DNA from 2 places in the Pseudomonas sp. P4_B3 genome. Region 2 is predicted to be linked to the other one. Evidence: riboswitches for the same ligand, from Rfam matches in the RefSeq annotation. Region 2 holds a riboswitch; the other holds the start of a gene.
The links. A riboswitch is a leader RNA that binds a small molecule or an ion and turns the genes downstream of it on or off. The one in region 2 is predicted to bind cobalamin.
Positions count from the first base shown of each region.

Region 1: it holds a riboswitch for cobalamin, as region 2 does, so the genes downstream of both, cobW (cobalamin biosynthesis protein CobW) here and cobO (cob(I)yrinic acid a,c-diamide adenosyltransferase) in region 2, are expected to answer to the same signal.

Region 1 covers NZ_JBFUHR010000021.1:9,395-23,921, forward strand. Annotated here, with positions in the region: gene AC1DWG_RS23335 (fatty acid cis/trans isomerase) at 1-818, shown strand, start outside; gene nfuA (Fe-S biogenesis protein NfuA) at 1,014-1,598, shown strand; gene cobM (precorrin-4 C(11)-methyltransferase) at 1,708-2,454, opposite strand; gene AC1DWG_RS23350 (cobalamin biosynthesis protein) at 2,540-2,953, opposite strand; gene AC1DWG_RS23355 (CbtA family protein) at 2,950-3,657, opposite strand; gene AC1DWG_RS23360 (CbtB domain-containing protein) at 3,669-3,860, opposite strand; cobalamin riboswitch at 3,982-4,207, opposite strand; cobalamin riboswitch at 4,402-4,614, shown strand; gene cobW (cobalamin biosynthesis protein CobW) at 4,718-5,788, shown strand; gene cobN (cobaltochelatase subunit CobN) at 5,792-9,658, shown strand; gene AC1DWG_RS23375 (magnesium chelatase ATPase subunit I) at 9,805-10,812, shown strand; gene AC1DWG_RS23380 (vWA domain-containing protein) at 10,932-11,477, shown strand; gene AC1DWG_RS23385 (phospholipase D-like domain-containing protein) at 11,671-13,317, shown strand; gene AC1DWG_RS23390 (NADH:flavin oxidoreductase/NADH oxidase family protein) at 13,325-14,527, opposite strand, start outside.
Region 2 covers NZ_JBFUHR010000023.1:49,039-63,565, forward strand. Annotated here, with positions in the region: gene bluB (5,6-dimethylbenzimidazole synthase) at 1-584, opposite strand, end outside; gene AC1DWG_RS24520 (cobyrinate a,c-diamide synthase) at 581-1,978, opposite strand; gene cobO (cob(I)yrinic acid a,c-diamide adenosyltransferase) at 1,975-2,586, opposite strand; cobalamin riboswitch at 2,669-2,901, opposite strand; gene AC1DWG_RS24530 (hypothetical protein) at 3,055-3,639, shown strand; gene AC1DWG_RS24535 (PQQ-dependent sugar dehydrogenase) at 3,706-5,019, shown strand; gene AC1DWG_RS24540 (class I SAM-dependent methyltransferase) at 5,144-5,806, opposite strand; gene AC1DWG_RS24545 (C40 family peptidase) at 5,825-6,361, opposite strand; gene AC1DWG_RS24550 (C40 family peptidase) at 6,528-7,160, opposite strand; gene hda (DnaA regulatory inactivator Hda) at 7,383-8,087, opposite strand; gene AC1DWG_RS24560 (AI-2E family transporter) at 8,318-9,391, opposite strand; gene AC1DWG_RS24565 (DUF2066 domain-containing protein) at 9,428-10,480, opposite strand; gene purM (phosphoribosylformylglycinamidine cyclo-ligase) at 10,867-11,925, shown strand; gene purN (phosphoribosylglycinamide formyltransferase) at 11,925-12,575, shown strand; gene AC1DWG_RS24580 (DUF3108 domain-containing protein) at 12,584-13,297, shown strand; gene AC1DWG_RS24585 (OsmC family protein) at 13,440-13,856, shown strand; gene AC1DWG_RS24590 (pirin family protein) at 13,919-14,527, shown strand, end outside.

The DNA of each region.
Region 1 (14,527 bases), on a different contig from region 2:
TGGCAGTGAACTTCGATGTGTTCGGCAATGTGTCCCACCAGGCCCAGACGCGGCTGTATTTCGACCTGATCCGCAACGGTGCCGAGCAGAATTTCCTGCGCCTGATGCCTGCCGATTCCCGGGATGGCTACCTCGACGACTGGTATCAGAACAGTGGAAAATTCAAGATGTGGCTGGACTACGAGTCCATCGACGATGACAAGCCGACTGCGCTGAATCTCAATCCGCAGGATCCCAAGCGCGACTTTGCCATGCAGTTGCTGGCCCGTTACGGCGATCTCAATGCCAGACCCGACCCGATCAACCGCTGCGACGGCGCCTACTGCTCGCGGCCGAACATTGATCCGGACCTGCAAAGTGCCGAACAGACGCTAAGCCGCCTGACTTCGCGTCCGGCGGCCGGGTTGAAAGTGATTGATCAACTGCCGGAAGCGACCCTGCTGCGCATCGAAACCCGTAGCGGCAAGCGTGAGGTCTATAGCCTGCTGCGCAACCGTGCCCACAGCAACGTCGCATTCCTGCTTGGCGAATCGCTGCGCTATCAGCCGGGGCTCGACACTCTGACGATTTTCCCGGGTGTACTCAGCAGCTATCCGAACTTCATGTTCAACATCCCGGCCGGGCAAGTGCCGGCGTTTGTGGATGCGATGGAAAGCGCCAAGGATACCGACAGCTTCGAGAAAATCGTCGAACGTTGGGGAATACGCCGCAGTCATCCGCAATTCTGGGCTTATTTCCATGACCTGAGCCGCTACATCCACGAAACCGATCCGGTGGAAGAGGGCGTGCTGGACATGAACCGTTACGAGAACCTCTGAACCACCACCACCCTGTAGGAGCTGGCTTGCCAGCGAAGAGGCCACGACATTCAACACAAATGTCGACTGATCTGGCGCCTTCGCTGGCAAGCCAGCTCCTACAGAGCATCGAAGAATCTTTCCCGACAAAAATACTAGGACTTTGTCCGGCGCGTTGATTGGCGTAAACTGCGCCCAAGCCTGCGAGGAGTTTCCATGACCGCTATTACCATCACTGACGCCGCCCACGATTATCTGGCTGATCTGCTGTCCAAGCAGAACACCCCGGGCATCGGCATCCGCGTCTTCATCACCCAGCCTGGCACCCAGTACGCCGAAACCTGCATTGCCTACTGCAAGCCGGGCGAAGAAAAACCCGAAGACACCGCGCTGGGGCTCAAAAGCTTCACCGCGTACATCGACCACTTCAGCGAAGCCTTCCTGGACGATGCGGTTGTCGACTACGCCACCGACCGCATGGGCGGCCAGCTGACCATCAAGGCGCCAAACGCCAAAGTACCGATGGTCAATGCCGACAGCCCGGTCAACGAGCGCATCAACTACTACCTGCAAACCGAGATCAACCCGGGGCTGGCCAGCCACGGCGGTCAGGTCAGCCTGATCGACGTGGTCGAAGACGGCATCGCCGTCCTGCAGTTCGGCGGTGGTTGCCAGGGCTGCGGCCAGGCCGACGTGACGCTGAAGGAAGGCATCGAGCGCACTTTGCTCGAGCGCATCCCGGAGCTCAAAGGCGTTCGCGACGTGACCGACCACACGCAGAAAGAAAACGCCTACTACTAAGGTGTTCGCTGCGAAATCAAAAAACGGCGCCCCGTGAGCGCCGTTTTTTATGGGCGAAGCTTAAAAGATCGTCCGAACGCGGCCCGAGCCTTCGGACGATCTTTTGATTTTAAGGGCGATAGAGATGCGCATGCCCCGCGCGATACAGCGATGACTCGCTGAAGTGGTCGCTGCCCAGCACCCGACCCACCAGAATCAACGCCGTACGGCGAAAGCCCTTGGCTTCAACCTTCCCGGCAATATCCTCGAGTGTTCCCATCACCCAATCCTGATCCGGCCAGCTCGCGCGGTGGACCACCGCAATCGGGCAATCGGCGCCGTAATGGGGCAGCAGTTCCTCAACGATCTTCGCCAGGTGATTGACCCCCAAGTGAATCGCCATGGTCGCGCCGTGTTGCGCGAGGCTGGAGAACTCCTCTCCGGGTGGCATGGTGGTCTTGTCGGCGTAGCGCGTCAGAATCACGCTCTGCGAAACGTCCGGCAGCGTCAGCTCCGCACCCAAAAGCGCAGCGCAAGCGGCTGTGGCCGTCACGCCTGGGACGATTTCGAACGCAATTCCCAACTCGCGCAGATAGCGAATCTGCTCGCCAATGGCGCCATAAAGACTCGGATCGCCGGAGTGCACCCGGGCAACATCCTGACCGTTGGCGTGGGCGGTCCTGATCAGGTCGATGATCTGTTCCAGGTGCAGTTCGGCGCTGTTGACCACCTGTTCGGCACAGTGACCTTCCAGTACGGCGGCCGGTACCAGGGAACCGGCATAAATGATCACCGGACAACTGCGAATCAGCCGCTGGCCCTTGACGGTAATCAGTTCGGGGTCGCCGGGACCTGCGCCAATGAAGTAGACGGTCATCGTCGGTTCCTGTGGGGAAAAAAGGGGCTGAACAGGGCTTCAGATGAAGAGTGTTCATGATCAACGGTGGGGATTATCGGGTTTTTTATGCCGCGCCGGCCAATGCCAGGGTTGCCTGGGCGTATTTTTGTCGTGGAATCAGCAGTTTTGCCGGGGCCTGGGCCAGTTGTTCCGCCAGGGCCAGTGCGGCGCTTTCCGCCACGCCGTAGCAACCGGTGCGTTCAAACGCTATTTGCGATTGATGACTGAGTTGCGGTTCATAAGCGGCCAGTTGTTCACTGCTGAAATACATCAATTCCAGGCCAAGCTGCTGAGCCAGTTCGATTAACGCAGGTTCGTCGCGCTTCGAGTCGATGCTGGCCAGGGCCTTGATTTCATGACGAGCAATCTGGTGCGCCTCCAGTGCCTGATCGAGCAGCGCCAGCAACGTGCTGACGGGGCAGCCGCGCTGGCAGCCCAGGCCGACCACCAGGGTCGGCGCTGTGCTGATATCCGTCATGCGTGGTATTGACCATCGCTTTTGCGACGGAACAACCAGGCGCTGATCAGGCCCAGGGCCAGCCAGAACGCCACGTTGGTCAGTTGCGAAGCGATTTTGAACTGGGCTTCCAGTGCCTCCGGAGCGAGCATCGAATGCACTTCCGGTTGCGGCGCGCCAATCACATGGGGGACGGCGAGAATCGCTGCGCCGAGGACTTTCATCAGCCAGTGACGGCTGAATACGATCAGGGCGATACCGACGGCAGTGGAAGCAGCGGTGCCAATCCACCACAGTTGCCGTTGTGCCAGATCGGCGGCGGCAGTGCCGGGCAATTCAGGTGGCAGGCCGAGCGTCGGCGCGAGCACGAACGTCGCATAACCGGCCAGGCCCCAGAGCAGGCCCTGGGAGGTTTTGGTCGGCGCACGCAAGGTGTACAGGCCGGCGAGCATCAGGGCGAAACCGACCGCTACCACCAGGTTGCCGCCGGTGGTCGACAGCACGCGCTGCCAGCCGTCTTCCGGCTCCCAGGCTTGCGCATCGTGAGTGTGGGCAGCCATCGCACCGTCGGCGTGTTCATGCATTTCAACAGCGGCCGGCTCGGATTTTTCGTAGGTCTCGGCCTGCAAAATCAGCGGAGCGACCCAGAAGGTTTGCAGCAGGGTTAGCAACAGGGCGGCCAGCAACCCGGTGAAACCTGCGGTTTGCGCAATACGCTTGATCATGACGACAGCTCTCAATGGCACGGGAACGCGGAGCTGTGACGGGTATCGTGGGCGGCGTTGTGCACCGCTTCGATGTGCGAGAAACCGGCAAAATACACAAGGCACGCGCCAAGGATCGACGCACAGACGGCGACGGTCAGACGTTGGGTCAGGGTTGAGGTGGTGCTCGCGGATGTGTGTTCGGCGCTGCTGATGATCGACATGGCGTTTCCCTCTGGTCTGTCAGCGGGGATTAAGAGCGCATGCAAAAAACCGCACGACCAGGCGCGCAAGGTTTCAAACAGCGCCCGCCCACCGCGGGTTTGTTGGTTCAGTGACCGTGCTGGTCACTTTGTGTTGCGGGCCGGTCTCCGGGCTCACGAGGGGCAAAGGCTTGGGCCTGAACCTGAAAGCATCACCTTCCCATGCCGTATTGGCACAGTGGATCTGACGCTTCGCTCGCTTACCGTTGCGGGGGCAGCACCGGACTGACATGGCTTTAGAGTAAAGCACATGATTCACCGGTTTCCCGTTTCACCCTGTGAAGGGCACCCGTAACAAGGTGCGTAGGAGAGCATGGGCGGGGGTTGGGCGTCAATTGGCAAGGGTTCTCACTTGAAGCTGAATGATGCCCGGCTCTTTGTAGGAGCTGCCGAAGGCTCGGGCCGCGTTCGGACGATCTTTTGATCTTGTTTTTAAAAGCAAAATCAAAGGATCGAAGCCTTCGGCAGCTCCTACAGTGATTGACCGGTCTTCCCACCATGCGTAGCCTTGCGCTTTCGAGGTTCTTCGGCGTTTGTCGAAGCTAAGAAGGGAACGCGGTCGATGCCGCGGCTGCCCCCGCAACTGTGAACGGTGATGTTCGTTGCCACGCCACTGCTGACTCAATCCATGAGGCCGGCGGGAAGGCGCAGCGAATGCCAGGCTCAAGGCCGGCACACCGTCAGCCAGGAGACCTGCCTCGTCACAGATTCTCACTTTCAACCGGGCGGGGTGATCCGGTGGCGAACTCTTCAGGCACGCGCGCCCGCGTTGCCGGTCGTCGTCCCGTATGCCCGCCACCTTAGCCATAGGGCATCCGATGAAAACACTGGCCAAACTCCCCGTCACCATCGTCACCGGCTTTCTCGGCTCGGGTAAAACCACGCTGCTGCGGCACATGCTCGACAACGCCCAGGGTCGCCGCATCGCGGTGATCGTCAACGAATTCGGTGAGTTGGGCATTGACGGCGAAATCCTCAAGCAATGCTCCATCGGTTGCACCGAAGAAGAAGCCAACGGCCGTGTCTATGAGCTGGCCAACGGCTGCCTGTGCTGCACCGTCCAGGAAGAATTCTTCCCGGTGATGCGCGAACTGGTGGCCCGTCGCGGCGATCTCGACCATATCCTCATTGAAACGTCCGGCCTGGCCCTGCCCAAGCCGCTGGTGCAAGCCTTCCAGTGGCCGGAAATCCGCAGCGCCTGCACGGTGGATGCGGTAATCACCGTGGTCGACAGCCCGGCCGTGGCCGCCGGCACCTTCGCCGCCTTCCCGGATCAGGTCGACGCCCAGCGCAAACTCGACCCGAACCTGGACCACGAATCGCCGCTGCACGAACTGTTCGCCGACCAACTGGCCAGCGCCGACCTGGTGATTCTCAACAAAGCCGACCTGATCAACCCGGCGGACCTGGCCCGCGTGCGCCTGGAAGTCGCCGAGGAATTGCCGCCAGCGGTGAAAATCATTGAAGCCAGCAGCGGTCGCCTGCCACTGGGCGTGCTGATCGGCCTGGGTGCCGGCTCCGAAGAACACATCGACAGTCGTCACAGCCACCACGACCATCATCACGATGGTGACGATGATCATGACGACCACGATCACGACGCCTTCGATTCGATCTCCATCGAACTGCCGCAAGCCGACGAAAGCTTGCTGCTGGATGCGCTGACCCAATTGGTGGTCCAGCACGGCATCCTGCGGGTCAAGGGTTTTGCCGCGATCCCGAACAAACCGATGCGCCTGCTGATCCAGGGCGTGGGCACGCGTTTCGACAAGCACTTCGACCGCCAGTGGGGCGCCGAAGAAGCACGCGTAACCCGCCTGGTGCTGATCGGCCAGGAACTGGACGCCGCCGTGCTCGAAGCGCAATTGCGCGCCGCGCTCAGCGTGTAAGCCATGCACCTGCTCAGGACCCAACCCGGCGGTTTCGTGTCGGATGACAACATTGCCGACCTTGGACAAACCCCTGCCGAGCTGGTGGTCCTGTGCAGCGGCGATTCCAGCCTGGCGCTGCTCGCCGAAGCGGCGCAGCAATTGCCCGAAGATTATCCGAGCGTGCGCCTGGCCAACCCGATGCTGGTGCAGAACCATGCCTCGGTCGATTTGTACGTCGATGAAGTGCTGCGTCACGCCAGGGTGATCCTGATTTCACTGCACGGCGGCATCGCCTATTGGCGTTACGGCATCGAGCGCCTGGTCGAACTGTCGCAGCGCGGCGTGCAGGTGATTCTGGTGCCGGGCGATGATCGTCCGGACCCGGAGCTCAGTGACCTGAGCACCGTCGGTGCCGAGGATCGCGACCGGCTCTGGCAGTTTCTGCGTCAGGGTGGCAGGGGTAACGCCCTGGATTTCTTCCGCTGTCTGGCCAACCGCTGGCTGGCCCGTGATTACACCTGGGGCGAGCCGCAAACCCTGCCGCGCACGGCGATTTACCATCCGCACCAACATTCTGCCGCACTGAGCGACTGGCAAGCCGACTGGCACGCCGATCAACCGGTGGCGGCAGTGCTGTTTTACCGCTCGCATTTGCAGGCGGCGAACACCGCTTTCATTGATGTTTTTTGCCAGCGTTTACAGGCGGCGGGGTTGAATCCATTGCCGATTGCGCTGGCCAGTCTTAAAGAGCCAGCTTGCCTTTCCATGGTCGAGGACTGGCTGGACGAGGCCAGCGTCTCGGTGATCCTGAACACCACCGGTTTCGCCCAGTCCAGTCCCGAAGCGCCGCACCTGCGGCCGTTCCGTCGCGATATTCCGGTGATCCAGGCGATTTGCGCCCAGGACAACGAGCCGGGTTGGCGTGCCAGTGAACAAGGGCTTGGCCCTCGCGACCTGGCGATGCACATCGCCTTGCCGGAACTGGACGGGCGTATCATCAGCCGTCCGATCAGCTTCAAGGACCTGGCGTGGCGCAGTGAGCGCAGTCAGTCGGATGTGGTCTGCTATCGGCCACAACCGGAACGCATGGATTTCGTTGCCGAACTGGCGCGGCGCTGGGTCGATCTGGCGCGGGTGCCCAATGCTGAAAAACGCATTGCCTTGATTCTCGCCAATTATCCGACCCGCGACGGCCGCATCGGCAATGGCGTCGGCCTCGACACCCCGGCGGCGGCGCTGAACATTCTGCGGGCGCTGCATGCCGAAGGTTATCCGTTGCCGGCTGAGTTACCGGACAGCGGCACCGCGCTGATCCAGCAGTTGCTGGGTGGCGTCAGCAACGATCTCGAGACCCTCGACCTGCGTCCGTGCCAGCAAAGCCTGGGCATGGATGATTATCTGGCGATGTTCAATGCACTGCCCGAAGCCAACCGCGCGGCGGTGCTCGAACGTTGGGGCGCGCCGGAGAGCGACCCGATGTGCCGCAGCGGACGGATGATGATCGCCGGCCTGCGCTTGGGCCTGACCTTCGTCGGCATTCAACCGGCGCGGGGTTATCAGGTCGACCCGAGCGCGGTGTATCACGACCCGGACCTGGTCCCGCCCCACGGTTACCTGGCGTTTTACTTCTGGCTGCGCAACACCTACGGCGCCCACGGCGTGATCCACGTCGGCAAGCACGGCAACCTCGAATGGCTGCCAGGCAAAGGCGTGGGGCTCTCGGAAAATTGCTGGCCGGATGCACTGCTCGGGCCGCTGCCGAACATCTATCCGTTCATCGTCAATGACCCGGGCGAGGGCGCCCAGGCCAAGCGGCGCACCCAGGCGGTGATCATCGATCACTTGATGCCACCGCTGACCCGCGCCGAAACCTACGGCCCACTGCGTAACCTCGAACTGTTGGCCGACGAGTATTACGAAGCGCAGTTGCTCGATCCGCGCCGCGCCCGCGAGTTGCAGCGCGACATCCTGCAACTGGTGCGCGACACCCACATCGACCGTGAACTGCAGCTGGACGAGCAGCTCGACAGCGATGCCGATGCAGCGATCTGGTTGCCGCGACTCGACACTTATCTGTGCGACTTGAAAGAGTCGCAGATCCGCGATGGCCTGCATGTGTTCGGCGAATCGCCCACCGGGCGTTTGCGTATCGATACCTTGCTGGCGTTGTTGCGCATTCCACGGGGCGATGGCCGCGGTGCGCAGTCGAGTCTGCTGCGGGCACTGGCCAAGGCCTTCGGACTAGGGTTCGATCCGCTCGATTGCGCCTTGGCCGAGCCGTGGACTGGGCCGCGACCTGAACAACTGCAAGTGCTCGGCGACGAACTCTGGCGTACCACAGGCGATACCCGTGAACGTCTTGAGCTGTTCGCTACACAACTGATCTCACAAACCCTGAATACCATACAAGACCCCTGTAGGAGCGAGCCTGCTCGCGATGGTGTGTCAGCCACATTGATGTCAACTGACACACCATCGCGAGCAGGTCGGAACGCCGCACCGTCGCTCCTACAGGAGGCGGACTGGATCGAGGTACAAGCCATTATCGATGGTTTGCGTGACGTCATTGCCCCGCGTCTGGACGCCTGCGGCCCCGCAGAAATGCGCGGCTTGCTCGATGCCCTGAGCGGTCGCTTCGTCCCGGCCGGTCCCAGCGGCGCGCCGAGTCGTGGTCGCCTGGACGTACTGCCCACCGGGCGCAACTTCTATTCGGTGGACGTGCGCAACCTGCCGACCACCACGGCGTGGCGCATCGGGTTCCAGTCGGCCAACCTGATTCTCGAGCGCCACCTGCAAGACCACGGCGATCATTTGCGCCAGCTCGGTCTGTCGGTGTGGGGCACCGCGACCATGCGCACCGGCGGCGATGACATCGCCCAGGCCATGGCGCTGATGGGCGTGCGTCCAGTCTGGGCGACCGGCAGCCAGCGGGTCGATGATTTCGAGATTCTGCCGCTGAGTTTGCTCGATCGTCCGAGGGTGGACGTGACCTTGCGTGTGTCCGGTTTCTTCCGTGATGCCTTTGCCAATCTGATTCGCTTGTTCGACGCGGCGGTGCAAGCGGTCGCCGACCTCGATGAGCCGGACGACCTCAATCCGTTGGCGGCCAAGGTACGCGCCGAGCGTGTAGCCTTGCTGCAATCGGGGCTCGATGAAGACGCTGCGCGACGTCAGGCCGGCTGGCGGATTTTCGGGGCCAAACCCGGTGCCTACGGCGCGGGTGTGCAGGGCGCCATCGACGGTCGTCTGTGGCAAACCCGCGAGGACCTGGCCGAGGTTTACCTCAACTGGGGCGGCTACGCTTACGGCGGTTCCGACGAGGGCACCGCCGCCCGCGAACAGTTCAGCCAGCGCTTGAGCCAGGTACAGGCGGTGCTGCAAAACCAGGATAACCGCGAGCACGACTTGCTCGACTCCAACGATTACTACCAGTTCCAGGGCGGCATGCTCGCGGCGGTGGAAAGCCTGAAGGGCGAGGCCGCGGCCAGCTATCATGGCGACCACAGCCAGCCGGACCTGCCGAAGATTCGCACCTTGAAGGAAGAGCTGAACCGGGTGATCCGTTCCCGGGCGGCCAATCCGAAGTGGCTCGAAGGCGTTAAGCGTCACGGCTACAAAGGTGCGTTCGAAATGGCCGCGACAGTCGACAACCTGTTCGCCTTCGATGCCACCACGCAGTTGATCGACGATCACCAGTACGCGTTGCTGGCCGATGCCTATTTGCTCGATCCGGACACCCGGGATTTTGTTCGCGAACACAATCCCCATGCCTTGCGCGACATGACCGAGCGCATGCTCGAGGCGCAACAACGGGGGATGTGGAAGGAGCCCGGCGAGTACCGCGAGGCGCTGGAAAACTTGTTGCTGGATATAGAAGAAGACGGCTAATCACCGCAAATCCTGTAGGAGCGGGCTTGCCCGCGAAGGCAATTTGTCAGCCAACGATGATGTTGAATGTAATTGCCACTTCGCGAGCAAGCTCGCTCCTACAGGGATTGAGGCGTCCGTGAACCGACCATGACCGAGATAAAACGATGATCGACACCCCGCACTTTCCCCTCTCCGCCGTGGTCGGCGCTGACAATTTGAAGTTGGCCCTGTACCTGACCGCCATCGACCCGAAAATCGGCGGTGTGCTGATCGAAGGCCCGCGGGGCATGGCCAAGTCGACCCTGGCCCGGGGTCTGGCGGACCTGCTGGCCAGCGGTCAGTTCGTCACCTTGCCATTGGGCGCCACCGAGGAACGCCTGGTCGGCACCCTCGATCTCGATGCGGCGCTGGGCGAGGGGCGCGCACAGTTTTCCCCCGGCGTACTGGCCAAGGCTGACGGTGGCGTGCTCTATGTCGACGAGGTCAATCTGTTGCCCGATCACCTCGTTGATCTGCTGCTCGATGTGGCCGCCAGCGGCACCAATCTGGTGGAGCGCGACGGCATTTCCCATCGGCACTCGGCGAAGTTCGTGCTGATTGGCACCATGAACCCGGAAGAGGGTGAACTGCGTCCGCAATTGCTTGACCGTTTCGGCTTGAATGTCGCCCTCGGTGGTCACACTGCACCGACCGAGCGCGGGCAGATCATCCGCCGTCGCCTGGATTTCGACAGTGATCCGCAAGGTTTCTGCGCCGAATGGGAATCGGCGCAGGCGTCTCTGCGCGAGCGTTGCCAGAACGCACGCAATGCACTGGCTAGCATTCCCCTCGACGACCAGGCGCTGGCACAGATTACCGAGCGTTGCTTTGCTGCCGGGGTCGATGGATTGCGCGCCGATCTGGTCTGGCTGCGTGCCGCACGGGCTCATGCCGCCTGGCGCGGGGCGAACGCCATCGCCGAGGAAGATATCGACGCAGTCGCCGAGTTCGCCTTGCGCCATCGTCGTCGCGAGCATTCAGCTCCGGCGCCTCAGCCATCCCAGGCGACGCAACAATCGGCGCCGCAGCACGCCAACCCAAGCGAAGGGCAGGGCCAATGGGGCGAATTGCCGGCCCAGGCACTGGCGGTCGGCGCACGACGTGAAGTGCCGAGCTGGCCAAAAAAGCCCTAGGCATTCGCCCTCGCTGTGACGCGGGGGCGAATGCCAGACCCCGGGCCGGGCGGCTGGACCACGGCAAACAAGGCAAGCGTCATGCAGCACGTAGCGGTTCGGTCAACTGGCCCGGCACCTTGCTTAATGGTCGGCCCCGTCAGCGTGCTGATCTGTTGTATCAACTGCGCACCCGTTCGCCCCATGAACTGTGGCTGGTGATTGTCGATGCGTCGGCTTCGACCCGCCGTCATCAGGCGTTGAGTGATGCCAAAGGCTTGCTGGCGCAGCTGTTCGATGATGCCTACCGCCAACGTGCGCGCCTGGCGTTGCTGACCGCCAGCGGCTCGGTGCCCAAGTGGCAGGTGCAAGGGTTGAAGGCTTCCAACGGTTTGCGCCATTGGCTTGATGGGCTCGGCGCAGGCGGCGGAACGCCGTTGCTGGCGGCGCTGGGTGAGGCGAGGCACTGGCTGACCGCGCGGCAAAAACGCTTTCCGGCGGAACAGCAAAGACTTTTATTGGTGACCGATGGGCGGCTGAAGGACTGGTCCATGCTGCCGGCAATCGAATGTCCAGGGCTGGTGATCGACATCGAACGCGGGCCGATTCGTCTTGGGCGCAGCAAAGTATTGGCTGCGCAGCTGCAATCGGATTATCGACATATGGACGATCTGCTTCCAGGCTGAACATTGCGCTGTCTGTGCTGGCCTCTTCGCGAGCAAAGTTGCTCCCACATCAGATCTGGCAAAGATCCAGTGTGGGAGCGGCGGTGCGGCGATCCGACTTGCTCGCGACGGCATCAATCCGGTTTCGGGTCGTCAGGGTAAAAATTCATCGACGATCTATGCTCACTGGGCAAATCCATCACAGGAGTGAACCATGCGTATCCTGGCCGTCAATGAACAGGGCGATTTTCGCGTCAAGGCTTACGCCGGCACCAATGGCGTGCTGTTGGCCATGGACCTGGCCGAATCCCGTCGCATTGGCCTGTTGGGTTTTGCCATTGAAAAACAGCAGGGCAGCAAACCCTGGATGTTTCTGTTCAATAGCCTGACGTTCCCGGACAAGGACCATACCTTCCCCCAGTTGCACGCCACGCCCAGTGATATCGCACCGTTACAGAAATTCCGCTGGGCCGATTACGCGGTCAATCCGGGGATGACGATCCATTATCGGGTCTACCTGGTCTACGGCAGCCACAATGCGCCACAACTGGGTGAGTGCCTGGAGGTAACGGTCACCTCCGACGATGGCCATCCCGGCAACCAAAGTGTCAGTTTCAACCGCGCAGTAGCCGCCAGTCAGGCGTTCGAGCGCAAGTTTCCCGACCTCGATGCACTCATTGGCAAAAAGAACAAGCTGCCCATCGAAGCCTGGCCCGATGCCCCGCGTAGATGGTTGGAGAACGGTTTGCTCGGGCGCTTGTTGGGGTTTATCGCGCGTGCTGTCGATGGCCAGTGGGCGCTGGATATCGCCATCTATGAGTACCAGTTACAGGTGATAGTCGACGCAGTGGAGGCTGCGCTGGAACGCGGCGTGAAAGTTCGCGTCCTTTATCACGCGCAACCGGGCGAAGACACTACCGTCTTGAACGAGGTCAGCCTGAAAAATATCCCCCAGGCGAACAAACGCGGGCGGGTCACCCACAATATCTTTCACAACAAGTTCATGGTCTTGAGTCGGCTCGACGCAGCGGGGCAGTATCAGCCCGAAGCGGTACTCTGCGGCAGTACCAACTTCACCCCCAACGGCGTTTACCGTCAGGCCAACGTGGTGCATGTGCTGGACGATACGCGGCTCAGTACCCGTTATCTGCAAACCTTCGAGCAGGTCTGGAGCACGCCGGCAGATGTCGGCGCCACGCGGCAATGGATCACGCAGCACAACCCGATGGATCCGACGCAGGCACTTTTCGCCGGGTTCTCGCCGCGCTCGGGCGGGGGTGACCTGGATGAGTTCGTCTCGATCATCAATGCCGCGAAAAAGGACGTGCTGTTCGTCACTGCGTTCGCCTTGCCCGACGCCATCCTCAACGCCTTGCTCGGCTTGCCCCATGACGACATCCTGCGCTATGGCCTGCAAAACACCGCCAGCGAAATCACCGGGTTTCACGCCGACCGCACCGCTGAATTCACCACCGTTGCCCTGCTCGACAAAGGGCTGGAAGGCTGGCTCAAGGAAAGCAGGGAGGGTCAGAAGGGCAATATCCTGGTGCACACCAAAGCCATCGTCACTGACTTCACCAGTGATGCGCCGACGATCATAAGCGGTAGCCACAACCTCAGCGCCGCAGCCAGCAACGGCAATGACGAAAACTATCTGATCATTCGCGGCGACACCGATCTGGCAGACCGTTATGGCCTGGAATTGCTACGGTTCTACGAGCATTACCGCTTTCGTTATTTCGCGAAAAAACTTGCGCTCAAGCAGGTCCAGCCGTTGGCGACGGATAACAGCTGGACTGATCACTATTACCGCGCGGGGGATCTACGGATGTTGTCGCGACTGCGGTTTACCGGCCAATAGCGATCCATCAGTCCGCGTTCATGGCCCGGCGATACTGACGCGTGCGTTTGGCGATGTATAACTGATCAATAATCAACGCCAACAACGCCGAAATCTTGGGTCGGGTGGTGCGCCCACGACTCAAGCGATGCAGCTGGAATTTGACCACCGCCATGCTCGCCAGCGCAGCCAGCGGCTTGCGCTTCCAGCGGATCGGCGGCAGTTGCGGATGGCTGTTCTGGCCTTCGCGCCAATGCTTGACCAAGTGCGGCTCCACGGCCAGCGCGGTGCCGATGCCAGCCATGGCGATGCCGCTGTCGAGGACCTGTTCGACAATTTCCAAACGCCGGATCCCGCCCGTCACCATCACCGGCATCCGCGCCACGCTGGCCAGTTCACCGGCCATTTCCAGAAAGTACGCCTCCCGTGCCAGGGTCCGGCCGTCGCGCGCTTCGCCTTGCATGGCCGGTGCTTCGTAACTGCCACCGGAGAGTTCCAGCAGGTCGATCGGTTGTTCGTTGAGCCACAGGATCACCTGCCGTGCATCATCGGCATCGAAACCACCGCGCTGGAAATCCGCTGAGTTGAGCTTTACCGACACACAAAATTGCGGCGACACCGCGTGGCGAACCGCCGCGACGACGGACAACAGCAGGCGCGCACGATTTTCCAGCGAACCGCCCCATTGATCGGTGCGCCGATTGGTGAGCGGCGAAAGGAACTGGCTGATCAGGTAGCCGTGGGCGGCGTGGATCTGCACACCGGTAAAACCGGCTTTCTCCGCCAGTGCGGCGCTGGTGGCGAAGCGTCGGATCACTTCCTGGATATCGTCCTCGCTCATGGGTTTGGGCTCGGCGAACATCTTCGAAAACTGGCCGAGATCCAGCGCAACCGCCGATGGCGCCAAGGCTTGCTGGCCGAGGTTGGCCATGGTCTGGCGACCAGGATGATTGAGCTGCACCCAGAAATGCGCACCGCCGGCCCGACCGACGCTGGCCCACTGGCGGAAGCGTTCCAGGTGGCGCTCGTCCTCCAGCGCTACACCGCCGGGGCCGGTCATGGCGCGGCGGTCGATCATCACATTGCCGGTCAGCAACAAGCCGGCTTCGCCCCCGGCCCAGGCCTGATAGAGGCGCAACAGCGCCTGGTCGGGCACCTGATCGGTGTTCGCGAGGTTCTCTTCCATCGCGGCTTTGGCAATGCGATTGCCGATGGTCTGGCCGTTGGGCAA
Region 2 (14,527 bases):
TCTAGCACCAGCATCGGTGCCGGATAGAACTCCTTCACCGGCCCAAGGCACAGCACCGCCAGCGGTTTGGCTCCCGGTGGCAGCCTCAACAGGTCCGCCAGTGCCTGTGGTTCGAACAGCGACACCCAGCCCATGCCCAGCCCTTCGGCGCGGGATGCCAGCCACAGGTTCTGGATCGCACAGGACAGCGAGGCCATGTCCATTTCCGGCAAGGTGCGGCGGCCGAAGATATGCTGCTCGCGGTCGTCCATCAGTGCGGCGACCAGTACCTCGGCGCAATCGTTGATGCCTTCCACCTTGAGCTTCATGAACTCGTCGCTGCGCTCGCCGAGGGCTTCGGCGGTGCGGACGCGTTCTTCTTCCACCAAGGCCTGGATTTGTCCGCGCAAGGCACGATCGCTGATGCGGATGAAGCGCCAGGGCTGCATCAGGCCGACACTCGGTGCCTGATGTGCGGCCTCGAGCAGGCGCAGCAGCAATTCGGGCTCGACGGTGCCGCCGCTGAAGTGGCGCATGTCGCGCCGTTCGGCGATGGCGCGATAGACCGCTGCGCGTTCGGCTTCGGAAAATGCGTCGTCCGTCATGGCCGTTTCGCTGGCAAGGCAGCTCCTACAGGGGCTAGCTGATCCATTGTAGGAGCTGGCTTGTCGGATCGCCGCATCGCAGCGAAAGCGGCTTCAAGGTCAGGCGCAAACAATGCGGCAATCGCCGAGGGGTTCGACGGAAAATAAAAGTGCACATAAGAGGCGGTCATCCGCCCTTCACGGTAGACCGCCTCCGCTCCGCGTCCGCCGTTAGGGCTCAAGCCACGGGCAATCGGCGCCAGTTCAGTGGTGGTCAGCGAATGGTGATAGGTGTGCCCGCGCAGCGAACCTTCCGGCAGTTCCACCGCTTGCAACGCCAGCGCGGCCAGACGCTTTTGCATGACCGCATCACCGGCCAGCAAGCCAACCAGTTCGGCGCGAGTGCCCTCGACATCGGTCAGGGAATCGAGCAGATACAGCATGCCGCCACACTCGGCGAGCAACGGTTTGCCTGCCCGGTGGTGGGCACGGATCGCGTCGAGCATCGCGGTGTTTTGCGCCAACCCAACATGGTGCAGTTCCGGGTAACCACCGGGCAGATACAGGCTGTCCGACTCCGGCAACGCACGGTCGCGGATCGGCGAGAAGAACGACAACTCGGCGCCCATCGCCCGCAGCAGATCCAGGCTCGCGCCGTAGGTGAACGCAAAGGCTTCATCGCGGGCGACGGCAATGCGTACACCGGCCAGCAGCGGTTCGGCTGCAATGACATCAGGGGCGGCGAACTCGACCGCCGGCGGCAGCGCAACCTCGCAACTACTGGCCAGTGCATCGGCGGCCGCATCGAGGCGCAGGTCGAGATCGTTCAGCTCACTGGCCTGCACCAGCCCCAGGTGCCGGCTCGGCAATTCGATCCCGGTTTCCCGGGACAGCGCGCCGTACCAGCGCAAACCTTCAGTCAGGCTGCCTTCGAGCAGTTGCGCGTGGCGCAGCGTACCGACACGATTGGCCAGCACCCCGGCGAACGGCAAGTCCGGCTGATAACGCGCCAGCCCCAGGGCCAGGGCGCCAAAGGTCTGGGCCATGGCCGTGCCATCGATCACACCCAGCACCGGCACACCGAAATGCCGCGCCAGATCGGCGCTCGACGGCGTACCGTCGAACAGCCCCATGACGCCTTCGATCAGGATCAGGTCGGCTTCAGCAGCGGCTTCCCACAGCAGCCGGCGACTTTCTTGCTCACCAACCATCCACATGTCCAGCTGATACACCGGCGCACCGCTGGCGCGCTCGAGGATCATCGGATCGAGAAAGTCGGGGCCGCACTTGAACACGCGGACCTTGCGCCCCTGATTGCGATGCAATCGGGCCAGCGCCGCGGTGACGGTGGTCTTGCCCTGGCCGGAAGCCGGCGCGGCAATCAGTACCGCCGGACAGAGTCGAGGCTGACTCACAATTCGACGCCTTTCTGCGCTTTGATCCCGGCCTGGAAGGCGTGCTTGATCATGCCCATTTCGGTGACGGTGTCGGCCATCTCGATCATTTCCGGCTTGGCGGCACGCCCGGTGACTACCACGTGTTGCATCGGTGGTCGGGCCTGCAAGTCGCTGAGCACCTGATCGAGATCGAGGTAGCCGTGCTTGAGGGCAATGTTCAGCTCATCCAGCACCACCAGACCGATGGACGGATTGCGCAGCAGTTGCTGCGACACCGCCCAGGCGGCTTCGGCGGCGGCGATGTCGCGCTGACGATCCTGGGTTTCCCAGGTAAAGCCTTCGCCCATCACATGAAAGCGCACCTGCTCGGGAAAGCGCCGGAAGAACAGCTCTTCGCCGGTGCTGTTGCGGCCCTTGATGAACTGCACCACGCCGCACTGCATGCCGTGCCCCATGGCGCGGGCAAGCATGCCGAAGGCCGAACTGCTCTTGCCCTTGCCGTTGCCGGTCAACACCAGCAGCAGGCCGCATTCGTTCGGGGAATTGGCGATGCGCTCGTCGATCACGGCTTTTTTGCGCTGCATGCGCGCCAGGTGGCGTTCGTCACGATCGGGGGTATCAGTCATGGGGGAGCTCTCCGTTGAGGCAGGAATAACGGCGGGCAGGCACAAGAATAGAAGGCAAAAAGCCTGGCATCGCCCACCGTGATGCCGCTGGATGAATCAGGCCGGTCTCCGGGCTCATGAGTGGCGCGAGGCCAGACTGTGCGCCTTCCCGCATCGAATCGACACAGTGGCATCACACACAGTTTTCACTCATTTACCGTTGCGGGGGCAGCGCCGGAATTGCGGGCCTTCGACCAACAGAAGGACTCACTCACCGGCTTCCCTGTTTCACTCTGTCGACCCAAGCCACAGAGCACCTGAAACAAGCCGCGAAGGTTAGAGGGTTGGGGGTGGAGCGTCAATTAAAGCCGGGAGGCGATCGACCGAATATCTGCCATCAATCAATAAACTGACGTCAATCTTGTGCCACGCCCAAAGCAGTGATATCAAAGAGCCACAACCCCACAACACAATAACAAGGGTGAACCCATGCAAGGCATGATCATCAGCAATCCAAAGCTGGAATTCCTGCGCCCGGTGCTCGAGCGCTGGTTCGAATGCATCGACCGCTATAACGCCGTCCGCGGTGATGGCGACACACCGTACTGGCACGACGAAAAGGCCAACCTCGGGCTGCTGTCCGCCGCCGCCTGGATGGCCGAGATGGTCACGCTGCAACAGACGCCCACCCGCAAACAGACCGAAGAAGGCGAACGCAACAGCCGTGCCGACCTGTTCCTCGCCTCGCCCGAAACCCGCGCGTACATCCAGACCAGCCAGCGCTGGCCACGGGTCAACAGCCTCAACCTGACCCAGGCCCTGCTCGACATCACCAGCGATGCAAAGCGACTGAGCCACGCCAGCGACCTGAAAGTCGGCTGCCTGTTCGTTGCCCCGCAAAAAGCCCAGCAAGGCGCAACGCCGGAAGAACTCCAGGACATGGTCGACGACCTGCAAAAGGAACACACCTGCGCCGTTGCCTGGTACTTCCCTTACGCCTATCGCAAGTTGCGCAACGAAGCCGGCAACTATCACCCCGGCATTGCGGTGCTGTTCAAGGAAGCACGTGGCTAAGGGTTGAACCATCGGACGACAACGCATCTCTATGATTAGAACAAGGCATTCATAGGGAACACCAGCATGCGCAAGCCCCCGCTCGTTCTCGTTATCGCACTCTGCGGAGGGCTCGCCGCTTGTGGCGAGACCTCCCGCCTGCAAGTCTCCGACGGCACCGGTCCATCGCCACAATTGCCGGAACCGAACAAAACCCTGATCCCGACCATGAACATCGCCCCGGCCATCGGTTGGCCGCCGGGTGCAAAACCCGTCGCCGCCACGGGCACTCAAGTGGCCGCTTTTGCCGAAGACCTGGATCACCCGCGCTGGCTTTATGTGCTGCCCAATGGCGATGTGCTGGTGGCGGAAACCGCCGCACCACCCAAACCCGAAGACGGCAATGGCATTCGCGGCTGGGTCATGAAGAAAGTCATGGGGCGTGCCGGCTCTACCGTGCCCAGCCCGAACCGCATCACGTTGCTGCGGGACAAGGATCACGATGGCATCGCGGAAACCCGCACGGTGTTTCTGCAAAACCTCAATTCCCCTTTCGGCATGACGCTGGTCGGCAACGACCTGTACGTGGCCGACACTGACAGCCTGCTGCGATTCCATTATGAAAACGGCGATACGCAGATCAAGTCACCAGCCATCAAGGTGATCGACCTGCCGGGCGGCCCGCTGAACCACCACTGGACCAAAAACGTCATCGCCAGCAAGGACGGCAGCAAGCTCTACGTCAGCGTGGGTTCCAACAGCAACGTCGCCGAAAACGGCATGGACAAGGAAGAAGGTCGCGCAGCGATCTGGGAAGTGGACCGTGCCACCGGCCGGCACCGGATCTTCGCCTCCGGCCTGCGCAACCCCAACGGCATGGCCTGGGAACCGCACAGTGGCGCACTGTGGACCGCGGTCAACGAGCGGGATGAAATCGGCGGTGATCTGGTACCGGACTACATCACCTCGGTGAAAGACGGCGCGTTCTATGGCTGGCCGTTCAGTTACTACGGCCAGCATGTCGATGTTCGTGTCGAGCCGCAGAACCCGGACCTGGTGGCCAAGGCCATTGCCCCGGACTACGCCGTCGGCCCGCACACGGCGTCACTGGGCCTGACCTTCGCCGAAAACAGCAAGCTGCCGGCGCCATTCACCCAAGGGGCATTCATCGGTCAGCACGGCTCGTGGAACCGCAAGCCACACAGTGGCTACAAAGTGATTTTCGTGCCGTTCAGCGCAGGCAAACCTGTCGGAAAGCCCATTGAAGTGCTCAGCGGTTTTCTCAACGACAAAGAACAAGCCATGGGCCGCCCGGTGGGCGTGGTGATCGACCGGCAAGGCGATCTGCTGGTGGCCGATGACGTGGGGAACAAGGTGTGGCGGGTTTCGGCTGCCAGGTAACGGGATACATCACCTGTGGGAGCGACGGTGCGGCGATCCGACCTGCTCGCGAATGCGCACGGTCAGTCGACAAATTTGGTGACTGATACACCGCTTTCGCGAGCAGGCTCGCTCCCACAAAGGCTTAGCGTTTGCGACAGAGTGTTAGCCCATCACCCAACGGCAACAACGACAGATCCACCCGCACATCGTCTTTCAACGCTCGGTTGAGCGCCTGGATTGCCCGGGTGTCCGCGCTCTCGGGGCTGGCCTCGAGCACACGCCCGCTCCACAGGGTGTTATCGAACACCGCCAACCCACCGACCCGCAGCAATCCCAGGGCGTGTTCCAGATAAGCCGGGTAGTTGGCCTTGTCGGCATCAATGAACACCAGGTCGTACTGCCCGCCCTGCCCTTGTCGCTCAAGCTCGGCGAGGGTTTCCAGCGCCGGAGCCAGTCGCAGGTCAATCCGCCCGGCGAGCCCCGCCTCTTGCCAGTAGCGCCGTGCGATGGCGTTGTAGTCGCCGGGGATATCACAGCAAATCAGCGAGCCATCAGCCGGCAATGCCGCCGCCATGCACAGGGCACTGTAACCGGTAAAGGTGCCGACTTCGAGCAAGCGCCCGGCCCCCGTCAGTTTCACCAGCAAAGCGAGAAACTGCCCCTGCTCCGGAGCCACCTGCCAACGTGCCATCGGCAGCGCCTGGGTCTCATCGCGCAAGCGCTTGAGCAGTGGCGTTTCGCGCAGGGAGACATCGAGCAGGTATTGGTACAGGGCGTCGTCGAGATTAAGCGTGCGAGCAGTCATGACCGGCAGCTCCGGACGTTACGGGTTGCGCGCCAGGTGTTCAGGCTGCAGAACACGCTTGGCGCTCAGATAAGCTTTTTGCCAATAGGCCTTGGACAAGCTGTCGAGCTTCACGGTGCCGCCAGTGGCTGGTGCGTGGACGAAGCGCCCTTCTCCCACGTAGATGCCGGCATGACTGACCTGGGAACCGCCATTGGTGGCGAAGAAAATCAGGTCACCGGTTTGCAGGCCTTCCTTGCCCACATTCGCCGCTTGCATGGAGATCATCTCGCGAGTGGTGCGCGGCAAGGAAATACCGGCGACATCGCGATACACGTAGCCGATCAGGCCGCTGCAATCAAATCCGGAATCCGGCGTGTTGCCACCCCAGCGATAAGGCGTGCCCACAAGGCCGAGCGCGCGAAACAGCACGTCTTCCGCTTCGGGCGAAAAAGCTTGTGAGGAGCCAAATACGATGGGAGCGCGAACCACCGGCGCAGGTGGCGGTGTACGACTGGCGCAGGCGCTGAGTAGCGCAGCGAAGAACATGATTGCGAGGCGGGCCGACGTCGTCATAAGCAGAGCATCCTGATCTGGCTGCGGCTTTTTTCTGCTGGGAATGCAGAAAAGAAAACCGCCTGCGCGTGACGCAGGCGGTTTGCCATCATTCATATATCAGGATTCTAGCGGTTATATGGCAAACTTCAAGTAAGACTTTAAGTTCGCCTTACAAATTGTCCGCTTATTTACGTGCAGTGACGATTGGCGACGCATTCGGTGCCATCGCCAGGGCGCGCTTGGCTTCGATGAAGGTCTTGCTCCAGTAGCTGTCACCCAGACTATCGATCCGCACACCACCGCTACGGCGGCTGCTGGAGTGGATGAACTGGTTGTCACCCAGGTAGATCCCGGCGTGACTGACGCGACCGCGACGACCGTTGGTTGCGAAGAACAGCAGGTCGCCCGGCTCAAGCTTGCTGCGCGAGACCAGCGGAGCGTCCACGTTGATCATTTCGCGGGTGGAGCGTGGCAGGTTCATGCCCGCTTCTTCGCGGAACAGGTAACCGATGAAACCGCTGCAATCGAAGCCGGCTTCAGAAGTACCGCCGAAACGGTAACGGGTACCGATCAGGGACATGCCACGTTCGAGGATGCTGTCGGCCAGGACCGGAAGCTGGTAGGACTTGCCGCCAGCGAAGTCTGCGAGTTCTTTTTCGGTCGCCAGCTCTTCCTGAAAGAAAGCGGAAGACTGGGCAGTAACGGAGTTTTGAACCTGTTGCTGCGGGGCTTGCTGGGACACCGGAGTGTGGGCAGCGCAACCGAACAACAGGGTAACGAGTGCGAGAGGCACGAGGGGTGCGAAGCGATTTAGCATGGGCACGACCGTGGCTGATAGTTGTAAAGAAGCCGAGACTATGCCCGCTATCATCCTCATTTGCAAATTCAATCGATCTTTTTGTGACTTATCCGTTTCTCGTTTACATCTAAGCGCTTAAGCCCATTTTAAACATACGCGCAGCCTGCAACCGGGCAGGAAAGCGGGGTTTCTGGTGCCTGTAATTCGCCGAACTGGCTAAAAGCCCCGGATTCAGCGGGTTTACCAGCCGAGGGTTTCTTTCAAAAACGGGATTGTCAGCTTGCGCTGAGCCTGGAGGGAGGCCTGATCGAGACGCTCGAGCAGCTCGAACAGCGCACTCATGCTGCGGGTACCGCGAGTCAAAATGAAATGCCCGACTTCATCGGTCAGATGCAGCCCGCGACGGGATGCGCGCAATTGCAGGGCACGCAATTTGTCCTCATCGGACAGCGGGCGCATCTGGAAGATCAAGGCCAGGGTCAGGCGCGATTTGAGATCCGCCAGCTTCACCGGCAACTCACGGGGGGATGTCGACGCGGCAATCAGCAAGCGTCGACCACTGTCGCGCAAACGATTGAACAGATGGAACAGCGCCTCTTCCCAGTCCGCCTTGCCGGCAACCGCCTGCAGGTCATCGAGACAGACCAGCTCGTACTGCTCAAGGTTGTCGAGAATTTCAATACCGCGATCGAGCAACTCGGCCAGCGGCAGATAGACCGCAGGTTCCCCCAATTGCTCGAAGCGCAGGCAGGCGGCCTGCAACAGATGCGTACGCCCGACCCCATCCTTGCCCCAAAGGTATATCAGGCTCTCGGTCCAGCCGGCGTCGGCTTCGCACAGCCGCTCGACATAGCCGAGTGCAGCGGCATTGGCGCCTGGGTAGTAATTGATAAAGGTGGCGTCGTCACGCAGACGCACACCTAGGGGCAGCTGAATCGGTTTCATCCTGACTGAACAGTTCCAAAGGAACCGTTAGTGGCCTCTGTGTAAAGTTTGCGAAGTTTATACCCGTGAGCCGGGTCGCACAATGCGACAGACAACAAGCAAAATCAAAGGTTTGCGTTAATGCACCGGTTTTATGACAGTTTCTTTGGCGGTGCATGTGACAGTCGCGCGATGCAAGCAGGCTGATCCGGCATGAACCCGGGCAACCCGCCATCAACCATCGACGCCCCTTACCACTCCGGCTCGTCGACACTCCCGTAGATTTCAGAATCCTTATACAAGTCATGCACATGACGCACCAGCACCATGATCACCGCCGCGACCGGCAATGCCAATAGCACACCGGTAAAGCCAAACAGCTCACCACCGGCCAGAATCGAGAAAATCACCGCCACCGGGTGCAGGCCAATCCGGTCACCAACCAGCAACGGCGTCAGCACCATACCCTCCAGCGCCTGGCCGACCATGAACACCGCGACAATGCCGAGCATCGGATAAAGATCACCACCGAACTGGAACAACCCCGCAAGCAGCGCCGCGCCAATGCCGATGATAAACCCCATGTACGGCACGATCGCTGCCAGACCGGCAATCAGGCCAATCAACAAGCCCAGTTCCAGCCCGACCAGCATCAGGCCCGCTGCGTAGATCACACCCAAGGCCACCATCACCAGCAACTGTCCGCGAACGAACGCGCCGAGCACTTCATGGCATTCACCCGCCAGGGATACCGCGCGCGCTTCACGATCACGGGGCAGCAGGCTGCGGATCTTGGCCATCATCAGGTCCCAATCCCGCAACAAGTAGAAGCTCACCACCGGAATCAACACCAGATTCGCCAGCCAGCCAATCAACGCCAACCCCGAGGCAGTGGCATGACTCAGCACCACGCCGACAATATCGGTGGTTTGGCTCATATGCTCGCTGATGGCGGCCTTGAGCTTGTCGAACTTCCAGAAACCTTCCGACAAGCCAAACTTCGATTGCGCCCAGGGCAACGCCGTGTGCTGTAGCCAGTCGAGCATCTGCGGGGCCAGCTCATACAAACGAAACAACTGCCTGGCGAGCAACGGCACCAATACCAGCAGCAGCGCGGTGAAGATCAATGTAAACAGGGCAAACACCGCCACGACGCCCCAGGTTCGAGACAGGCCTGCCTTCTCCAGCCGATCCACCAGCGGGTCGAACAGGTAGGCCAACAGCAGCGCCACCAGGAATGGCGTCAGGATCGGATGCAACAACCAGACAAACGCACAAAGCAGGACCACCCCACCGAGCCAGAACCAACGCCGCGTATCGGCCATGAACCACTCCATTGCTTCTATATAAAGAAAGAAAAACTACCAGCGATAACGCAGTTGTGGTGTCGGGGCTGGCGCTGGGGCAGGCACCGCACCACCGGCGGCAGGCTGAACCGGCACTGCCGGGGCCGGTGCCTGACCCGCAGGCGCTTCCTGCAGCCTCGCCAGCGACAGTTGTGCACGCAGCTGATCGGCGCTGCCATTGACCCTATAGACAATCCGGTCGCCGTCGACACTTTGCACACGCCCGCCAAATGGCTCCAGCAAGCGCCCAAGGGACGCGTAGTGCTCAAGATTCATGCCTTGCACCTCCAGCAATTGCTCACTCGAAGCACCGGCCTTGGCAACAAACCGCGGCGCCAGGCGCTCGTTGACCGCCAGCATCACCGCATCGGCCACGGCGGCCTGATTGGCGCCTTGCACGCTACCCGCCTCTTTTTTATCCCCCAGCCACAATTGCCACTTGGCTTGCCACTGCCCGCCCTCTTCCTTGGCGTGTACCGCGAGCAGGGCGTCGGCGTTGTAGCGTTCCGATGCCGCTTGCAAAGGCGCGGGATCTGCGCCCTCCAGATTCGGCGCGGTCGCGACGATCTGCTCATTCAAGTCCGCCAACGGCAAGCGCAATGGCAAGCCACGGTGCTGGGCCGCCCGACGCAGCGGCGCCGCGCTGGCCTGACCGTCGCCCACCAGGCTTGAACCCTCGGTGGAGTCATTCAACCACCAGCCGAGGATCGACGGCCGATTGCCCCCCCACATCGCCAGGCCGGCGCGGCGCAAGGCCTGCTCGGTGGTGCCCGGATCGAAATCGACTTTCAGGACTTCCGGCGGCCCCGCCTCAAAGCCGTATTGGCTGATGATCTGTTGCGGGTCTTTGCGAATCGCTACCAGCCCCGGACTTTGAGCGGCCTTGGGGTCGCCGGTCAGGCGCAACACCAAGGTGTCCAACGCACGCTGGGTCGCCTGGTCGCGCTCCTCGGACGATTGGCCATTCACCGGCTCGCGCACCTGGTAAAGGCCTTTGACGGTTTCGGCGTGACTGACCAGGCTGACTACTGACAAACAACTCACAAGCAAGAATTTACAAAAACGCATGGAAGATTCCTGACGACAAGAGCGGCTGGAACAGACCGCATGAAGACGATCGAGCAAGACTGTGACCGTTGCCCGACGCAAAACATTCACACGTTCCGGGTAAGTTTTCGCACTGTCATAACGATAGACGGTTAATCGCGATACCTTATACAGCCATGCAGGATGCCACCGACACCGCGCATCAACGGTTTTTTTTGAACGGATATGGCCCTGCTGTCGGCCTGAGGATGGCCGCTGCGGCTCAAGCCTGATAAAATCGCGCGCCTTCGCAGACCGGCAACAGCCGGGTAGTGTCCGAATAGCGCGCATGGTTCTCGCCTACGCAGTTTCGGCGCTCCCGACGGACTCGGTCGTTACCCAGAAATCCCCCCCTAAAGGCCTGGATCATGAGCAAGCAACCCTCCCTGAGCTACAAGGACGCCGGTGTAGACATCGACGCCGGTGAAGCATTGGTCGAACGCATCAAGAGCGTCGCCAAGCGCACTGCGCGCCCGGAAGTCATGGGCGGCCTGGGCGGTTTCGGCGCCCTCTGCGAAATCCCGGCCGGCTACAAGCAGCCGGTGCTGGTTTCCGGTACTGACGGCGTCGGCACCAAGCTGCGCCTGGCCCTGAACCTGAACAAGCACGACAGCATCGGCATCGACCTGGTCGCCATGTGCGTCAACGACCTGGTGGTGTGTGGCGCCGAGCCGCTGTTCTTCCTCGACTACTACGCCACTGGCAAACTGAACGTCGACACCGCTGCCCAGGTTGTGACCGGTATCGGCGCTGGCTGCGAACTGTCGGGTTGCTCCCTGGTCGGCGGCGAAACCGCTGAAATGCCGGGCATGTACGAAGGCGAAGACTACGACCTGGCCGGTTTCTGCGTCGGCGTCGTGGAAAAATCCGAAATCATCGACGGCTCCAAGGTTGCTGCTGGCGATGCCCTGCTCGCCCTGCCGTCTTCCGGCCCGCACTCCAACGGCTACTCGCTGATCCGCAAGATCATCGAAGTGTCCGGCGCCGACATCGAAAACATCCAGCTCGACGGCAAGCCGCTGACCGACCTGCTGATGGCCCCGACCCGTATCTACGTGAAGCCGCTGCTCAAGCTGATCAAGGAAACCGGCGCTGTCAAAGCCATGGCCCACATCACCGGTGGCGGCCTGCTGGACAACATTCCGCGCGTTCTGCCAAAAGGCGCGCAAGCCGTGGTTGACGTGGCCAGCTGGAACCGCCCGGCAGTGTTCGACTGGCTGCAAGAGAAAGGCAACGTTGACGAGAACGAAATGCACCGCGTGCTGAACTGCGGCGTGGGCATGGTCATCTGCGTGGCTCAGGAGCACGTTGAAGCCGCCCTGAACGTTCTGCGCGAAGCGGGCGAGCAGCCTTGGGTCATCGGCCAGATCGCCACCGCTGCCGAAGGCGCGGCTCAGGTCGAACTGAAGAACCTTAAGGCACACTAATGCCTAAAACCTGTGATGTGGTGGTGCTGTTGTCCGGCACCGGCAGTAACTTGCAGGCCCTGATCGACAGCACGCGGACCGGCGACAGCCCGGTCCGCATCGCTGCGGTGATTTCCAACCGCGCCGACGCCTACGGCCTGCAACGCGCCAGGGACGCGGGTATCGATACCCGCACCCTGGATCACAAGGCTTTCGAAGGTCGCGAGGCCTTCGACGCCGCGCTGATCGAACTGATCGACGCCTTCAACCCCGAACTCGTGGTACTGGCCGGATTCATGCGCATTCTCAGCGCTGGCTTCGTACGCCACTATCAGGGTCGCCTGCTCAATATCCATCCTTCGTTGCTACCCAAATACAAAGGGTTACACACTCATCAGCGCGCACTGGAGGCCGGCGACACCGAGCACGGCTGCTCCGTGCACTTCGTCACCGAGGAACTCGATGGCGGACCACTGGTCGTACAGGCTGTAATACCGGTAGAGTTACAGGATTCGCCGCAGAGTCTGGCGCAGCGGGTCCATGTTCAGGAACACCTGATCTACCCGATGGCCGTACGCTGGTTTGCCGAAGGTCGTCTGACCCTCGACGAGCAAGGTGCTTTACTGGATGGACAGCTACTCGCGGCCAGCGGCCACTTGATTCGAAACTAGGAGATTTTATGCGTCGCGCCCTGCTCTTCGCTTGCGCTCTGCTCGCCTTGCCCTTCGCCCAGGCGGCGGACCTTCAACCCTTCTCCGCCAGCTACACCGCCGACTGGAAACAGCTGCCCATGAGCGGCACTGCCGAGCGCAGCCTCGAAAAAACCAGCGACGGCAAATGGAAGCTCAGTTTCAAGGCGTCGATGATGATCGCCAGCCTGTCCGAGGAAAGCACCCTGACCCCGGACAAGGACACGCTTCTTCCAGTGTCGTACCACTTTGAACGTGGCGGTTTGGGCAAGGCCAAGAAATCGGATCTGGATTTCGACTGGAACACCAAAGTGATCACCGGCACCGATCGCGGCGACGCGGTCAAGGTTGCGCTGAACCGCGGCATGCTCGACAAATCCACCTACCAGTTGGCCTTGCAGCAAGACGTTGCCGCAGGCAAGAAAAGCATGAGCTATCAGGTGGTCGACGGCAATGAAGTCGACACCTATGACTTCCGCGTGCTGGGCACTGAAAAAGTCGACACCAAGGCCGGCAAGATCGATGCGATCAAGGTTGAACGAGTACGCGACCCGACACAAAACAAGCGCATCACCGTGATGTGGTTCGCCAAGGACTGGGATTACCTGCTGGTCCGCCTGCAACAGGTCGAAACCGACGGCAAGGAGTACAACATCATGCTCCTGGACGGCACGGTCAACGGCAAGACTGTCAAAGGCAGCTGATCCGGATCGGTACCATGAAGCCCCGCAATCGCGGGGCTTTTTTGTGGGTTCGAAAATTGGAACACCCGACAAGCGCAATGGTTCTATACCTTCAAGGTCTTTTTTGATCGAATGAGTTTTCCTGATACCTGCGAGGTTTCCCATGACTGTCACCGTCAACACTGTCTGCGCCGAAGGTTTTCGCCACAGCGTACAAATCGATGACCACGAACTCTTCGCCGACGTGCCCGTCACGGCCGGCGGTGATGGCTCTGCGCCGGAACCGCACGATTATTTCGATGCCGCGCTAGGCGCCTGCAAGGCCCTGACCCTGAAGCTGTATGCCAGGAAGAAGGACATCCCGCTGACCGGTGTCGGCGTGGAGGTCAAGCGCGACAACAGTCAGGAACAGAAAGGCCAATACGCGCTGCACGTCAAACTGACCCTCAAGGGCGTACTCACCGACGCCCAGCGTGAAGAACTGCATCGCGTGGCCGATCGCTGCCCGATCCACAAGCTGATGACCACGTCTGAAGTGAGCATCGAAACGCATTTGTCCGAAGGCGCGTTCAGCCAATAGCGGCAAGGGCTGCGCAAGCGGGTTATGCTCGAACGCATCACCCGCTCAGCCTGGAACGCACCATGAACACTCCGCTCGTGATCCGCCCCCGCACCGAAGATGTCGAAGGCCAGCCGATTCTCCGCCCGTTGCCATCGGCCAAGTGCCGCAACGTCGGGCCATTCGTGTTTTTCGACCACATGCTGGAAACCCGTTATCCGCCGGGCAAAGGCATGAACATCCGCCAGCATCCGCACATTGGCCTGTCTACCCTCACCTACTTGTTCCAGGGGCAAATCCAGCACAAGGACAGCCTCGGTTCCGATCAAGTGGTCGGGACTGGCGATGTCAGCTGGATGACGGCCGGTAGCGCCATCGCCCACGTCGAACGCACGCCTGAGGCCCTGAAAGAAAGCGGCTTCACGATGCACGGCTTGCAGATCTGGCTGGCTTCGCCCAAGGACAAAGAGCAAGGTCCGGGACATTACAGTCACCATCCGGCGTCGACTTTGCCGGTCAGCGAAAACCTGGGGGTGAAGATCCGCATGATTGCCGGGTCGGGCTTTTGCCTAGAATCACCAGTGCCGGTGCTTTCTCCTACGCTGTACGCGGAACTGCACCTGCAAACGGCGACGACATTACTGATCCCCACCGAGCATGAAGAACGTGCGCTGTATGTGTTGAGCGGCGAG